Regions from separate parts of the Streptomyces sp. NPDC093261 genome, predicted to be linked through region 1. Evidence: riboswitches for the same ligand, from Rfam matches in the RefSeq annotation. Region 1 holds a riboswitch; the other holds the start of a gene.
The links. Region 1 has a riboswitch for guanidine ahead of ACIP94_RS35100 (MBL fold metallo-hydrolase). Riboswitches for the same ligand answer to the same signal wherever they lie in the genome.
Positions count from the first base shown of each region.

Region 2: linked by a shared signal. The riboswitch ahead of ACIP94_RS05775 (DMT family transporter) and the one ahead of ACIP94_RS35100 (MBL fold metallo-hydrolase) in region 1 are both predicted to bind guanidine.

Region 1 covers NZ_JBIVNO010000027.1:67,249-75,171, forward strand. Annotated here, with positions in the region: gene ACIP94_RS35080 (MalY/PatB family protein) at 157-1,398, shown strand; gene ACIP94_RS35085 (hypothetical protein) at 1,423-1,566, opposite strand; partial or broken gene ACIP94_RS35090 (SDR family NAD(P)-dependent oxidoreductase) at 2,010-2,821, shown strand; gene ACIP94_RS35095 (GNAT family N-acetyltransferase) at 3,035-4,306, shown strand; guanidine-III (ykkC-III) riboswitch at 4,314-4,383, shown strand; gene ACIP94_RS35100 (MBL fold metallo-hydrolase) at 4,396-5,274, shown strand; gene ACIP94_RS35105 (hypothetical protein) at 5,463-5,669, shown strand; gene ACIP94_RS35110 (MFS transporter) at 5,760-7,223, opposite strand; gene ACIP94_RS35115 (SDR family oxidoreductase) at 7,371-7,923, opposite strand, start outside.
Region 2 covers NZ_JBIVNO010000001.1:1,282,554-1,290,476, reverse strand. Annotated here, with positions in the region: gene ACIP94_RS05825 (PTS transporter subunit EIIC) at 1-694, opposite strand, end outside; gene ACIP94_RS05820 (glucose PTS transporter subunit EIIB) at 1,060-1,293, shown strand; gene rph (ribonuclease PH) at 1,390-2,121, shown strand; gene ACIP94_RS05810 (hypothetical protein) at 2,290-2,694, shown strand; gene rdgB (RdgB/HAM1 family non-canonical purine NTP pyrophosphatase) at 2,747-3,349, shown strand; tRNA gene ACIP94_RS05800 (tRNA-Leu) at 3,415-3,499, opposite strand; gene ACIP94_RS05795 (HNH endonuclease signature motif containing protein) at 3,542-4,564, opposite strand; gene bcp (thioredoxin-dependent thiol peroxidase) at 4,706-5,173, opposite strand; gene ACIP94_RS05785 (DUF3618 domain-containing protein) at 5,339-5,677, shown strand; gene ACIP94_RS05780 (co-chaperone GroES) at 5,721-6,062, shown strand; guanidine-III (ykkC-III) riboswitch at 6,162-6,220, shown strand; gene ACIP94_RS05775 (DMT family transporter) at 6,253-6,573, shown strand; gene ACIP94_RS05770 (transglycosylase domain-containing protein) at 6,613-7,923, opposite strand, start outside.

The DNA.
Region 1 (7,923 bases):
TCGCGGGGCGAGGGCACCGTCGCGGCCTCTGCCAAAGGGATCCGGTGCGGCACGGGCGCCGGCACGCAGAGGAGCAGTCGGCGGGCAGCGGGGCCACTATGAGAGTGCCCACGAACTCACGAGCACGCTTCTACACGGCCACGGGAGCGCAGACCAATGGATCGCAAGGAGAGGGCGGGGTGCGACGACTCGAAGGGCGGGCGCGCGAATCCCCTCAGGCAGCTGTCTCTTGAGCAGCTGCGGCAGCGCACGAGCATGAAGTGGCGCGTATACCCCAAAGAGGTGCTCCCGCTGTGGGTCGCGGAGATGGATGTGCCTCTCGCACCTCCCATCGTGAAAGCGCTGCACTCGACGGTCGACCTCGGCGACACCGGCTACCCGTACGGGAGCGCCTACGCCGAGGCACTCGCGGAGTTCGCCCGCGCGCGATGGGGCTGGGAAGACCTGCGCATCGCACACACGGCCCTCGTGCCCGACGTCATGATGGGCATCGTCGAAGTGCTCCGGTTGACAACCGACCCCGGTGACGCCGTCGTCGTGTGCTCACCGGTGTACCCGCCCTTCTACGCATTCATCGCCCACGCCGCCAGGGAAGTCATCGAGGCACGGCTTGGACAGGACCTGCGCATCGACCTCGGGGTCCTGGAAGACGCGTTCGTACGAGCCCGAAGCCACGGCCGCCGCGCGGCGTTCCTGCTGAGCAACCCCCACAACCCGACAGGTGTCGTCCACACCCGCGACGAGCTGCAAGCCATCGCGGAGCTGGCCCGGAGGCACGGCGTACGGGTGGTGTCCGACGAGATCCACGCCCCTTTGGTGTTGCCCGGGGCCACCTTCACTCCCTTCCTCTGCGTTCCGGGCTCCGAGAACGGCTTCGCACTGACCTCGGCGTCCAAGGCGTGGAACCTCGCCGGTCTCAAGGCCGCCCTGGCGATCGCCGGGAGCGAGGCCGCCGACGACCTTCGTCGCATGCCGGAAGAAGTCAGCCACGGGCCCAGCCATGTCGGGGTCATCGCCCACACCGCGGCGTTTCGCGACGGAGGCACCTGGCTCGACGAACTGCTGCTCGGGCTTGACGCCAACCGGTGCCTGCTGGGGCGACTCATCGACGAACATCTGCCCGGCGTCCGCTACCGCCCCCCGCAGGGCACCTACCTGGCCTGGCTGGACTGCACAGGTCTGGGGTTGCACAGCGAGCGGCGTTCCGATGAGCCGGGGGTGGTGAGTGACATGGCCGGGCCCGCGAGGATGTTCCTGGACAAGGCCGCAGTGGCCCTCAGCTCCGGGCATGTCTTCGGTTCCGGTGGGGCGGGGTGCGTGCGGCTCAACTTCGCGACGTCACCGGACATTCTGCGCCAGGCGCTGACCAGAATGGGCCGCGCGCTGCGCGCGCTGTGACCAGCGCCGTGGACGCGGAACTGGTCAGGCCGCCTTGGCCAGTTCGTCGGCCGGGCGGTCGAGTACCAGCGGCGCATCGGGCAATGGCAGGTGGACGACGGCGAGTTCGGCGCCCTCGGCAGCGAACGCCGCCGCGTCCGCGGCGGTCCGGGCGGGGTCACCGGTCAAGCGCGCCTGGGCGGAGAGCCGGGATCTCCGCCGGATCGCGTCCGACGCTGCGGACCAGTGTCCCTCTCGGGGGTGCCCGGCCTCGGCTGAGCCGCGCCCGATGGCGTGGCTCGCCGTCAAGGTGCCGTATGCGTACGTCAGAGCCGTGTCAGGGTAGGGCGTTTCCGCTTGCCGGGGCCGTGCGACACGGCTTCCATGGACCTCGTGAACAGCGCCTGGCTTCTCTTCGACCGACCGCCGAGTCCCACTCGGCCGTCGCGTCGTGCGCCGCGCTGACCGGAAGCGGCCGCGTCCCGAAGACGCCCGCGTCCCTTCGACGCCGCTCTCCGTGAACCCGAGGGGTGCCTTGACCGGCTCCGGCGCCCCTCGTTCCTCCTTTCTCACCGCACGCCCGCCGCCCCTTTCCGGGCCGTGCAGGCGTGCCCGCGACTCCGGATGGGATCATGCCCGACTCCCCCCTTTCCTCCCGCACCGTCCTCGTCACCGGCGCCACCTCAGGCATCGGCCACGAGACCGCCCGGCAGCTCGCCGAGCGCGGCGCCACCGTGCTGGTGCACGGCCGTACCTCCGAGGAGGCGCAGGCGGCGGCAGACCGCCTGGTCGCCGGGCAGGTGTCCCGGCGGACCAACTGCGTTCGTACGGTGCGGACTTCGCCCACCTCGACGAGGTGGAGACGCTGGCCCACACGATCGTCTCCGCCCACCCGCACCTCGACGTCCTCGTCAACAACGCGGGCATGGCCGCGCCCGAGCGGCACACGGTCACCGCCGACGGCAACGAGATCGCCTTCCAGGTCAACTTCCTCGCCCACTACCTGCTGACCTGCCTGCTGGAGCCGGCGCTGACCTCCGAGCCGGGCGGCCGCGTCGTCAACGTCTCGTCCTCCCTGCACCGCGCGGCCTCCATCCAGTGGGCCGACCCCAACCGCGCCCGCCGCTACTCCCGTATCGCGGCCTACGCGCAGTCGCAGCTCGCCCTCACGGTCTTCGCGGCCGACCCGCGGGTCACCGCCGTGTCCGTCCACCCGGGCGTCTGCGACACCGCCCTGCTGCCGCTCTACGCGCACGAGGGCGTCTCCGCCGCCGAGGGCGCCACGCACGTGGTCCGGCTGTGCGATCCGGCCGTCGAGATCGTCAACGGCGCCTACTACGACCGTGACGAGCGGGTCGAACCGGCCCCGGCCGCGACCGAGGACCGCACGGTCAAGCGCCTGAACAAGCTGGCGAGTCTCCTGGTCGGCCGAAGCGCCGCCTGAAGCTCCCTTCGAACAGCAGGAGTTGTCCGTGTCCAAGCGCGCACGCAAGAAGAAGACCCGCCGCAGGAAGAAGGCCAACGGCGGCCACAAGCCCGGCCAGAGCTGACCGAACGTGGCGGCGCACGCCGTCCACGTCAGGGCGGGCGACGGGGGACAGCGATGTCCCGGTCGCCCGCCCGATCCGTATACCCTCCCCACCCTCACGAGGCATTGATGATCGAGATCTCGCCACCGGACCGCCGCGTGCTCGCGCACTGGTTCTCCACCGTCTCGCCCGGCCCCGCCGCGATCGCCGCACATGTGCTGGCCACAGGGATCGGCCGCTGGTGGGGCGACCGACGCATCCAGCCGAGCACGGTCGCCGTCTCCTGCGCCGGCCACGTCGTGTTGCGCGGCAGTCCGGAGGAACTCACTCCCAATCTCCTCGCCCCACTGGCCGGCAACCGTGTCGAAGCTCCGGCACGGTTTCTGCCCGCCCTCGGGGCCGCCTTCGACCGGCTCACCCCCTGGGAGCGCATGATCGGGACGCTCCAGACCACGCCTCAGCCCGCCACTGTTCCGCACGCGGTGACCGTGCGGCACCTGAAACCGGCGGACGCCGAGGCCGTGCACGGCCTCGGCCCGGACGCGTCCTGGCTCTCGGCAAGCTGGGGCGGGCCGCGCGGCCTCGCCGCCTCCGGCCACGCCTGGGCAGCGGTGGGCCGCATCGGTCGCATCCTGGCGGTGGCCTGCACCTACTTCCGCGGCAGTCGCCACGAGGACGTGGCCGTCCACACCGTCCCCGACCGCAGACGCCATCACCTCGCACTGGCCTGCGTCACCTCCCTGTGCGGGGACATCACGGCCCGGGGCCACATCCCCAGCTGGAACTGCTCGCTCCACAACCGCGCCAGCCGCCTCCTGGCCTGGAACGCCGGTTTCCGTCTGGTTCGCGAGTACGTCCACTACGCGGCGGGGAGCCCCGTGTCACGGGCTCGGCTCAGCGCTAGCGACCACTCCCCGGAAGAAGCGACCTCGGCAACGAGTACGCTGGCCGCGGCGACGCCTACGGCCCCTCCGGACGGCACCCACACCGACCGCAGGCTCACACAGCCGTCCCCGCATCCGGACGCGAGCAGCCTCGAGGTTGGCATCAACCGCGGGGGTGCGCGCCCTGCTCCGGGTCACCCTGTCGGCCGCGATATGCGCGGTGCTGCTGCCGCATCGAGTGCATGCGGGCCCGGACTGGCGTGCGGTACGCACCTTGGCGTAGGCGCATCGTCCACACGGGCGCTCTGGCAGCCGTCCTTCAGCACTACGGCGTCTCCGCCCACCTGCTCCTGCGGGACATCCACGGCAACCGCCTGGAACTCGACCCCCGCGCCCTCGCGGCCAACCCCTTGCCCTGGCACGAGTTCCGCGCCGGCCTCGCCCGCCCGCCGGTCGCCGGTCGCCGCCCGCCGGTCGCCGGTCGCTGCCATGATCAGCCGGCCTGCGTCGTGGTAGCTTCCCGGCGGCGGCTCGTATCAGTGCCTGCCCCGGACGAGATGTGCGCCGTACCCGGCCTGCCAAGACGACGCACCGAAGGAGTCGTCATGGATGCGGGCATGTCGTGGGTCGATTTCACCGGTGGGGTGCCCGAGCCGCGTGCGCTCGACGTCCGATGGATCCATGGTTCGCCGTCGGCCAAGCACAACTCGGACCCGGACATCCAGGTCCACGGCTACGACGAGCACACGTTCATCCTTCGGCAGAACATGGCGGTCGACTATGAAGCGCCGTTTCTGTTCGTGCTGTTCGGAAACGCTCAGGCGGTGTTGATCGACACCGGTGCCACCGCCTCCGAGGAGTTCCTTCCCCTGCGCCGGACCGTCGACGAACTCGTCTCGGAGTGGCTCTCCCGGCACCCCCGGGACGAGTACGGCCTGCTGGTCCTGCACACCCACCCGCACGGCGACCATGTCGCGGGCGACGCGCAGTTCGTCGACCGTCCCGCCACCACGGTGGTGGGTGCGGAACGGTGCGCCGCCTGGGAGTACTTCGGGTTCGCCGAGGACCCCGACGCCGTGGCGCGGATCGACCTGGGCGGCCGGGTGCTGGAGTGTCTGGCCACCCCGGGTCATCACGAAGCGGCGGTGACCTTCTACGACCCGTGGACCGGGTTTCTGCTCACAGGTGACACGGTCTACCCCGGCAGGCTCTACATCCAGGACTGGGCCGCCTTCACCCGGACCATCGACCGCCTGATCGAGTTCTCCGACCGCCGGCCGGTCACCCACGTGCTCGGCTGCCATATCGAGATGACCCGCCGGCCGGGCGTGGACTACCCGATCCGCACCATCTACCAGCCCGACGAGCCCGCGCTGGAGATGACCACAGGCCATCTGCGGGAGATCCGCGCGGCGCTCGCGGAGATCGGTGACCGGCCCGCTCGACGCGCCTATCCCGACTTCATCCTGTGCCCGGGAACCTGATCCGCGGCCGTGCCGGGCACCAGGTGAGGTTCATGCGTCCGCGCGGAGTTCACTGAGCCGCTCCCCCGCACCGGCCGACAGACCGAGCAGGCCTTCGATCTCGGCCGCGTCGGGCAACGGGCCCTGATCCCCCGTCACTCGGAGGGCGCCGACGGCCATGACGTCTCCGAGCCGCGGCGGTCGCGGCCATGGTGCGTGTCTCGCTCCTCGACGCCGAGAGCGGTCAGCGGGTCCTCCCGACGCTCTACAGCGACAACTGTCTGTGTCTGCTGCCCGGCGAGAGCAGGGATCTGACACTGTCGTGGCCTGCCGGTGGGCTTTCGCCGGGGCGCGCGGAGGTGCGGGTAGAGGGCCACAACCTGCCCGTGGGCTCGGTACGCGCGGCTGCGTCCTGACATTCGCCGCGCGCGTCGCAAGGGGATGGGCTCCTGCCGCCTCGGCGGCCAGGAGCCCATCGAGAAGGACCCCCTGACTGATCCGCGCTGTCAGTTCGTCGCGGCGGTGGTGTGGTGGGGGCGGTTGTGCACCAGGAAGACCGCGGCGAGGGCCGCGCACAGGAACACCCCGGCGATGACGGCCATGCCGGCGTGCACTCCGGCGGTGAAGGCATCGGCCACGGCGGCGGTCACGTTCGGCGGAGCCGCTCCGCCGCCGGAGCCGGTGGAGACGGCGTGCTCGACGGCGGGCCAGGCGGCGCGCGGGACGTGGTGGGCGCCGAGCCGGTCGGGCAGTCGCGATGCCAGCCGGTTGGCGAGCAGGGCGCCGAGCAGGGACGAGCCCATGACGGACCCGACCTGGCGGAAGGCGTTGACGGCTCCGGATGCCATGCCGGCGCGTTCGTGGGAGACGCTCACCAGCGCCGCGGCGGTACTCGGCGCGGCCACCATTCCGCTCGCGGCGCCGAAGAGCGCGTACAGCCACCACACCCGTGTGTAGGGGGTGTGCGGGTCCATGGTGGTCAGTTCGGCGTCGGCGGCCGCCCCGAGGAGGAAGCCCAGGGTCAGGGGCAGCTTGAAGCCGGTACGGCGGATGACGCGTCCTGTCCCGTACGCCACGATGACGTAGACGCCGAAGAAGGCCAGCAGGCGCCATCCCACATCCAGCGCGGAAAGCTGCTGGACGCGTTCGTAGAAGAGCACCGACAGGATGGCGACGCCGGTGAAGCCGAACAGCGAGACGGCCGCGACGAACATGACCGCGCTGAACGACGCCGAGCGGAACAGGCTCAGGTCGAGCAGCGGCGCGGCGCTGGCCCGCTCGACGAGAACGAAGCCGGTCAGGGCCGCGAAGGCGACGACCCAGGCGGTGAGGATGCGCGCGCTGGCGTATCCGTCGTGCCCGCCTTCGATGAGGGCATAGACGAGGGCGGCGATGCCGAGGACGGCCAGAAGCTGGCCGGGGATGTCGAGCCTGCCGCCGGGGCTTCGTGATTCGGCGACGAACGCGCCGACCGCCATGGTGACGACGGCGAGGACGGCGGTCGACAGGAAGACGGTGTTCCAGCGGAAGTGGTCCAGCAGTACACCCGCGATGATCGGGCCGACGGCGAGTCCTATGCCGGATGAGGCCGCCCACGCGGTGACGACTTCGGTACGCCGGTGGGGGTCGGCGAAGGCGGCACCCAGGAGGGCGAGACTGTTGGGCAGGATGAGGGCGCCGCCGAGGCCGGAGACGAGCTGCCCGGCGATCACGCCGCTCGTCGAGTCGGCGGCATAGACGGTGATCGACCCGAGGATCAGGACCATGGCGCCGGTGAGGAAGGCCCGTCTGCGGCCATAGAGGTTGCCGATGGTGCCCGCGGACATCACGAGGCTCGCCACGAGCAGGGCGTACGCGGAGGGGATCCAGACCAGCCCGGTCGGCGAGACATGCAGGTCGTCCTGGATGGCCGAGAGCGCCGACACCGACGCGGTGATCAGCAGGAAGGTCGTCATGGCGCCGAGGCACATCGCGATGAGCGTGACGGCCGGGGCGAGCCGGGAGGATGGGCGCGATGAGAGCAGGTCTTTGGTGCGTCCACCGGCGTCGCGCCCGGACGGGCCCGGGCGCGACGGTGTGGCGGAGGGAGGAGGAGTGGTGGGCACGCTCTCCCCGTCTCAGCCGAGCTGCGGATAGAGGGCGGCGACGCCGCCGGGGAATCCCGCCTGGACCTTGCGGCTGACGTCGTCGACGACGATCTCGTACGCGTCGGCGGCGATGCCGTCCACGGCCGCGCGGGCGACGTCCGCGGGGTCGCTCTTGGGCGTCCTGACATGGCGGGCCATGTCGGTGTCCATGTAGCCGACGTGGAGCCCGGCGACCCTGATGCCCTTCGGGGCAAGTTCCTGGCGCACAGCGTTGGTCATGCTCCACTCCGCGGACTTGGCGGCGGCGTAGGGACCGACGGTGGGGTAGCTGATCCACGACAGGGCGGACAGGATGTTGAGGATCGACCCGCCGCCCCGGGCCTCGATCAGCGGGGCGAATTCCCTGATCACGCGCAGGGTGCCCAGGTAGTGGGTCTCCATCTCCAGGCGGATGTCGTCCCAGCTGCCCGTCAGCAGATCCGCTCCTGTCGAGGTTCCGGCGTTGTTGATCAGCAGGTTGACGTCACGGGCCTCCTCGGCCGCGGCGGCGACGGAGGCGGGGTCGGTGATGTCCAGGCGGATC
Region 2 (7,923 bases), on a different contig from region 1:
TCACGAACTGGTGCATGCCCACGGGGATCAGCGCACGGTTGATCAGACCGAACAGACCCGCGCCAAGAGCGCCGAGACCGGTGATCCACTCGCCGAAGTTGGAGATGCCCTTGCCGATCGGCTCCCAGACGAGGCCGAAGAAGACGCCGGCGAGCGTGCCGACGAACGCCATGATGATCGGGACCAGGCGCCGGCCGTTGAAGAAGCCGAGCCAGTCGACCAGCTTGGTCCGGTGGAAGCGCTGCCACAGCACCGCCGCCAGCAGACCCATCAGGATGCCGCCGAGAACGCCCGGGTTGTTGTAAGTGGCGGCTATGTCCGCGCCGGGCTGGACCTTGGCCTCGGTGACCGGGAAGGCCTTGAGCACATTGCTGTAGACCAGGAAGCCGACCAGGCCGGCCAGAGCCGTGGAGCCGTCGGCCTTCTTGGCGAAGCCGATCGCCACACCGATGCAGAACAGCATCGGCAGGTTGTCGAAGATCGCCCCACCGGCTGTGGCGAACACCGCCGTGACCTTGTCGGGCAGGTTCAGCTTGTCGTGGACGTCCTGCTGGCCGAGTCGCAAGAGGATGCCCGCCGCCGGCAGCACGGCGATCGGGAGCTGAAGACTGCGGCCGATCTTCTGCAGGCCCTGGAACAGACCGGATCCCCGCTTCTTTGCGGGGGCCGCCGTCGTTGCGGTGGCGGTGCTCATAGATCCTCCATGTGGTCGGGTGCTGTCGGGGACTGGAAGGGGGATGAAACAGCACCCGCGTGGTCTACACCACTGGTGTAGACCTGTTGTAGCACGGTCAAGGCGGGATAAGGAACCCATGAATTCTCTGGCCGCACGCATAACGGGGGCAATGCCCATAGGGGGAGAAATGCGACACATCCGGAGATGGCCGCCGTTCGCATGGAAACCGCGCTTGGCGACCGCCGCCCCAGTGGTGTAGACCAGCTTTTCGGACGGCCGCACTGTCGTGAACGCGCCCTTGGCCGCCGACGACATGGCCGCTCGCGAAGTTGGGCCAACTGTGGGTTACTGCGACAAAGCGGTTCGGATCAGGGAGAGAAGACATGGCCAGCAAGGCTGAGAAGATCGTTGCCGGGCTCGGCGGCATCGACAACATCGAAGAGGTCGAGGGCTGCATCACCCGCCTCCGCACCGAGGTCAACGACCCCTCGCTGGTCGACGAGGCCGCCCTCAAGGCCGCCGGCGCCCACGGCGTCGTCAAGATGGGCAGCGCCATCCAGGTCGTCATCGGCACCGACGCCGACCCGATCGCCGCGGAGATCGAAGACATGATGTGAGCCGCCCGGGACCGAAACAGGTCCGGCACTCACCCGGAAGGGGCCCATTCCACCGCGGGAGGGGCCCCTTCCCCGTCTGCGGATAGGCTCGGACCCATGTCTCGAATCGACGGCCGCACCCCCGACCAACTCCGCCCCATCACCATCGAGCGCGGCTGGAGCAAGCATGCCGAGGGCTCCGTCCTCGTCTCCTTCGGCGACACGAAGGTCCTCTGCACCGCCTCCCTCACCGAGGGCGTGCCGCGCTGGCGCAAGGGCAGCGGCGAGGGCTGGGTCACCGCCGAGTACGCCATGCTCCCCCGCTCCACCAACACCCGGGGCGACCGCGAGTCCGTCAAGGGCAAGATCGGCGGTCGCACGCACGAGATCAGCCGCCTCATCGGCCGCTCCCTGCGCGCCGTCGTCGACTACAAGGCGCTCGGCGAGAACACCATCGTCCTCGACTGCGACGTCCTCCAGGCGGACGGCGGCACCCGCACCGCCGCCATCACCGGCGCCTATGTGGCCCTGGCCGACGCCGTCGCCTTCGCCCGGCGCAAGAAGCTGGTCAAGGCCGGCCGGCAGCCGCTGACCGGCACCGTCTCCGCCGTCTCCGTGGGCATCGTGGGCGGCGTCCCCCTCCTCGACCTCTGCTACGAGGAGGACGTCAAGGCCGAGACCGACATGAACATCGTCTGCACCGGCGACGGCCGCTTCGTCGAGGTCCAGGGCACGGCCGAGGCGACGCCGTTCGACCGCGAGGAACTCAACGCCCTGCTCGACCTCGCCGCCGCGGGCTGCGGCCGGCTCACGGCGATCCAGCGCGAGGCCCTCGAGGCAACCGAGTAGCGCCGTCCGGCGTTTTCAGGGGTAGCCGCACAGCCGGCGCGGCGCGGCACGGGGAGAACCCGCGCCCCGCCGCGCCGGCCCCCTACGCCCGGCCCGGCGTCGGACGCGCCGGGCCGGCCGGTGCCTCCACGGGAGAGCGCGGCACCGTCAACGGGGAGGAACCGCTCCATGGCCGCGCGCCACCACCGTCGCCGCACCGCCACCGCCGCGTTCGCCGCCGTCGCCGTACTCTCCGCCGTGGGCGCGAGCGCCGGGTGCGACGCCGTCGGCAAGGCGATCGACTGTGTGCAGACCGCCGACGCGATAGCCGACAGCGTCACCGACCTCCAGCAGGCCGTCGAGAACGCGGCGAACGACCCGAGCCAAGCGGACGCCTCCCTGAACTCCATCGAGAACGACCTCGACAGGATCGGCGACAAGACGGACGACGTCGACGTCAACAAGGCGGTCGACGGCCTGCGCAAGGCCGTCGCCAACGTCCGCGGCGCCCTCAGGAACGGCGACACGACCCCGGACGTCGGCCCGGTCACGGACGCGGCCGGCGAGCTGACGAAGGTCTGCACCTCGTCCTGAGAAGCCGGGGGCATGTCCAAGAGGCGCCGCCGTCCCACGGATACTGGACGACATGACCCGCCTGATCCTCGCCACCCGCAACGCCGGAAAGATCACCGAACTCAGGGCGATCCTCGCCGAAGCGGGCCTCCCGCACGACCTCGTCGGCGCGGACGCCTACCCCGACATCCCCGACGTCAAGGAAACGGGCGTCACCTTCGCCGAGAACGCCCTTCTCAAGGCCCACGCCCTGGCCCAGGCCACGGGCCTGCCGGCCGTGGCCGACGACTCCGGCCTCTGCGTGGACGTCCTCGGCGGCGCCCCCGGCATCTTCTCGGCCCGCTGGGCGGGCCGGCACGGCGACGACAAGGCGAACCTGGAGCTGCTCCTGGCCCAGCTCGCCGACATCGACGCCCCCCACCGGGCCGCCCACTTCGCCTGCGCGGCCGCCCTGGCCCTGCCGGACGGGACCGAACGCGTGGTCGAGGGCCAGCTCAGAGGCACGCTCCGGCACGCCCCGTCCGGCACTAACGGCTTCGGCTACGACCCGATCCTCCAGCCCGAGGGCGAGAGGCGCACCTGCGCGGAACTGACCCCGGCCGAGAAGAACGCGATCAGCCACCGCGGCAAGGCGTTCCGGGCCCTGGTGCCGGTGGTGGGGGAGCTGCTGGGCTGAGTGCGGGCATCGCATGACGGAAGGCCCGGCCGGAGCGTCCGGACCGGGCCTTCGTCCTGTCGCTGTGCGGTCGGTGGGACTCGAACCCACACGGGATTTCTCCCACGGGCACCTAAAACCCGCGCGTATCGCCTATTTCGCCACGACCGCCACAAAACGGACATTTCATCTTCCTGTGCCGCTTCGTGTCGTTCAGTGTACGGGGGAGTCCGGACGCCTCGCGGCGCGCCCGCGTTTCCGGCGGCACCATGTTGCCGTCAGTGCATGGCAGTTCGGGCACAGGTACCTCAGGTTCTCGATGCGGTTGTCCAGCCAGTCACCGTTGATGTGGTCGATCTGGAGGGTGATGGGCTGCCCCAGCCACTGTCCGTGGTTTCCGCATGACACGCACCGGTAGGGGACGCCCGCCTCCTGGAGGGCCACGTGCAACCGGGTGCGGTTGGGGCGTGCGGAGCCGGCGGGGAGGACCGTCAGCACCGGCTCCGGTGCGGGCGAGCGCCGGCCCGTCTGCGAGGCGGCCCAGGGGCGCCGTACGAAGTGGCTTGTGTCCAAGCCGAGTTGGGTGGCCCTGCGGCGGACGCGCCGGTGGTTCGTGTGGTTCACCTCGAGCTCGAGTACGCGCATGACGTCGGCGTAGCTCGTGGCCCCGGCCACGGCCGAGCGCAGCGCGTCCTCGGGGATCGCCAGGCGGGAATGGCGGAAGTGGGAGGTGTCGACGTTCCACTCCCGGAACATCCGCCCCAGTGCGGCACGCGACCGGCTGTCGTCGGGGACTTCGAGGATCCTCGCCGCCCCGCGCACACTCCGGGCGGAGGCGGCCGCGCTCCGCAGCTCGTCCTCGGTGAACGGGAGGTCCAGGTGGGGGCGGTCGATGCCGGGGAAGTGGCTGATGTCGATACCGGCCGCCGTGATACGGCGCCGGATGTGCGCGAGGGTGCCGGTCGCGGGCGTGGCACCGAGTTTCAGCGCGACCTCCCGTAACGTCGTGGACGATGCTGCCGCCGCGGCGATCGCGGCGTCGGGGTATCTGCGCCAGGGGCTGCGCCGCTTGAAATGGCCGGTGTCGATCCCGTGGGCGGCGACCCGTTGCTGGAGAACGCGCCGCTGTCCGCCGCTCGGTTTGAGGCCCAGGTGGCGCATGAGGTCGTTCCAGGTATGACAGCGGGCCACGGCCGCCGCCAGCGTGTCTCGGTCATACGGCCCCGTGGCCGTCATGTTCCCTCCGTATCCGGCCGCGCGTTCGCCGCCTCGTACGGAGTAACGAACCGTTTATCGGACAGTCACGCCCTGTGTGCGCAACGGCCCGTACCGGAATCGCCGGTACGGGCCGCTCCGCTCCAGCGGAGGGCGAGGTCCCTAGACCCCCAGATCCTTGATGACCTTCGCCACGTGCCCCGTCGCCTTCACGTTGTACAGGGCGCGCTCGACCTTGCCCTCCTCGTCCACGATCACCGTGGAGCGGATGACGCCGACGACCGTCTTGCCGTACAGCTTCTTCTCGCCGAACGCGCCGTAGGCCTCCAGGACCTTCTTGTCCGGGTCGGCGAGCAGGGTGACCTTCAGGTCCTCCTTCTCGCGGAACTTCGCGAGCTTCTCCGGCTTGTCGGGCGAGATGCCGATGACGTCGTAGCCGGCGCCCGCCAGCAGTTCGAGGTTGTCCGTGAAGTCGCACGCCTGCTTGGTGCAGCCGGGGGTGAGCGCGGCGGGGTAGAAGTACACGATGACCTTGCGGCCCTTGTGGCCGGCCAGGGAGACCTCGTTGCCGTCGGCGTCCGGGAGGGTGAAGGCGGGTGCGGTGTCGCCGGGCTGGAGTCGCTCGCTCATCGTCGTTACCTCACAAGCAGGGGGCGGTTACCCGACGAGCCTAATCCGCCTCCGGCCACTCCCGAGGGGTGCCGATGGGTACGTTCGGCGAGGAGCTGACAGACTGTCGACCACAGATACAGGAATTGCACGGAACACGTCGCAAACGACCACGGAGGAAGCGCGGTGGCGGACACGTCGAGCACACCGGACACCAGAACTCCGGCAGAGATCGAGGCGGACATCAAGCGCCGCCGCGAAACGCTGGCCGAGACGCTCGACGAGATCGGCGTCCGGGTGCACCCGAAGACGATCGTCGGGGACGCCAAGGCCAAGGTCGTCTCCCATATCGACAACACGCTCGGGCGGGCCTACGTGAGCGCGAACCGGGTCGTCGGCGAGGTGAAGGGGCAGCTTGTCACGGAGGAGGGCGCGCCGCGCCTGGAGCGCATCGTGCCCGTGGCTCTGGTCGTGGTCGGGGTCGTGGGCCTGCTCGCCCTCGGTGCCCGGCGGCGCAAGGGCTGACCCGGCCGCGCACGAAGCCGTCGGAGACAGGTAGGTTCGGGGCGTGAGCGAGAAGACCCACCACGACAAATTGCCCATCCGGATGCTGCACGACCGCGTGCTGGTGCGGCAGGACGCCGCCGAGGGCGAGCGCCGCTCGGGCGGCGGCATCCTGATCCCCGCGACCGCGGCCGTCGGCCGGCGCCTCGCCTGGGCCGAGGTCGTCGCGGTCGGGCAGAACGTACGGACCGTGGAGCCCGGCGACCGGGTTCTGTTCGACCCGGAGGACCGGGCCGAGGTCGAGGTGCGCGGCACCGCGTATGTGCTGATGCGTGAACGCGATCTGCACGCCGTGGCCGCGGACCGCTTCGAGGGGTCGGAGGACTCCACGGGGCTGTACCTGTAGGCCCCTGGCCTGGCGGCCCCCCGGCCCGCGCGAGCGGCGGGCGAAAGGGGCTGGTGACCCTTGTCATCAGCCCCTTTCGCCTGTTCTTCGCTACGGTGGGCGGACCCGCGAGGGACCCGACGAGACGCGCCGTACCGGGATCGCAAAGACGACGCACCCCCTGTTGATCACCGGAACACGAGGTGCCCCCATGGCGTGGGTCCTGCTCGTCCTCGCCGGCCTGCTCGAGGTCGTCTGGTCGGTCGGTATGAAGTACACCGACGGATTCACCCGCCTCTGGCCGAGCCTGGCCACCGGCGCGGGCATCGTCGCCAGCATGCTGCTGCTGTCGTACGCCGCCAGGTCCCTGCCCATCGGTACGGCGTACGGCGTCTGGGTGGGCATCGGCGCGGCCGGCGCGGCGGTCCTGGGCATGACCGTGCTCGGCGAGCCCGCGACCGCCGCGAGGATCTTTTTCGTGGTGCTGCTGCTGGTGGCCGTGGTGGGGCTGAAGGTGACCTCGGGTCGCTGACCCCACCCGTCGGCGGCGACGACCGCCCGGCTGCCCCGCTCAGAACCCCATGCCGCCCGTTGTGCCGCCCGGCCCGGAGGCTCCGCCGTCGCCGGTCGTCCCGCCGGCCCCGGTCGTGCCCCCGTCGCCGGTCGTACCGCCCGTGCCCGTGGTGCCGCCGGTGCCGGTCGTCCCGCCGTCCCCGGTGGCGCCGGTGTCCGTGGTGCCGCCCGTGCCGGTGGTGCCACCGGTGTCCGTGGTGCCGCCGGTCCCGCTGGGGCCGCCGGGACCGGTCGGGCCGCCGGGGCCGGTGCCGCCGCCAGTCTGCCCCCGGGTCTGGCCCTGGTTTTGCCCCTGGTCGCTCTGGCCGCCCGTCGTGCCGCCGTTGCCCTGGTCGCCGGTGGTGCCGGAGGGCTGGTCCGTGGGGCCCGTGGAGGGTTCCAGGGTCTGGTCGGCGCCGGCCTGGAGCCGGAGGTCGAAGTCGTTGGCCGGCTTGCCCTTCAGCGCCTCCTTGGTGAACTGGGCCCAGATCTGCGCGGGCGCGCCGCCGCCGTTGATGCGAGGCAGGCCCATGGCGCCGTACAGGGGCTTGTGGGCGGCCGTGACCGGGTCCTGGCCCATCACGGAGACCACTGTGGCGAGGTCGGGGGTGTAGCCCGCGAACCAGGCCGCCGTGTCCTCCTCCGCGGTGCCGGTCTTGCCGGCGGCGGGGCGGCCCGCGGCGAGGGCGTTGGTCGCCGTGCCGTTCTGGACGACGCTCTGCAGGACCGAGGTCGTGGTGTCGGCGGCCTCGCGGCTGACGGCCTGGCCGGTCTTGCGTTCGGGCAGCGGGACCACGTCCTGACCGTCCTTGGTGATCTTGTCGATCAGGGTGTACGCGCCGTGCTCGCCGTGGTTGGCGAGCGTCGCGTACGCCTCCGCCATGTCCAGGACGCTGGCGGTGGCCGTGCCGAGCGCGATGGACGGGTAGGGGTTCAGGTCCTTGGTGCCGGAGGGGATGCCGAGGTCGACCGCGGTCTGCCTGACCTTCGCCGGGCCGACGTCCACGGCCATCTGCGCGTACACCGAGTTGACCGACTTGTCGGTGGCGCTGCGCACGGTGATGTCGCCGTAGGAGTGGCTGTCCTCGTTCTCGGGGGCGTACACGCCGCCGGTCCAGCCCTGGACGGGGCGCTGGTTGGTCCCGTCGTAGACGGTGTTGGGCGTGATGGGGCGGCCGTCCTGGGTGCGGGAGCCGTTCTCCACGGCGGAGGTGAAGACGAACGGCTTGAAGGTGGAGCCGACCTGGAAGTCGCCGCGTGTGGCGTTGTTCGTGTACTGCTTCACGTAGTCGATGCCGCCGTACATGGCGAGGACCTTGCCGGTGTGCGG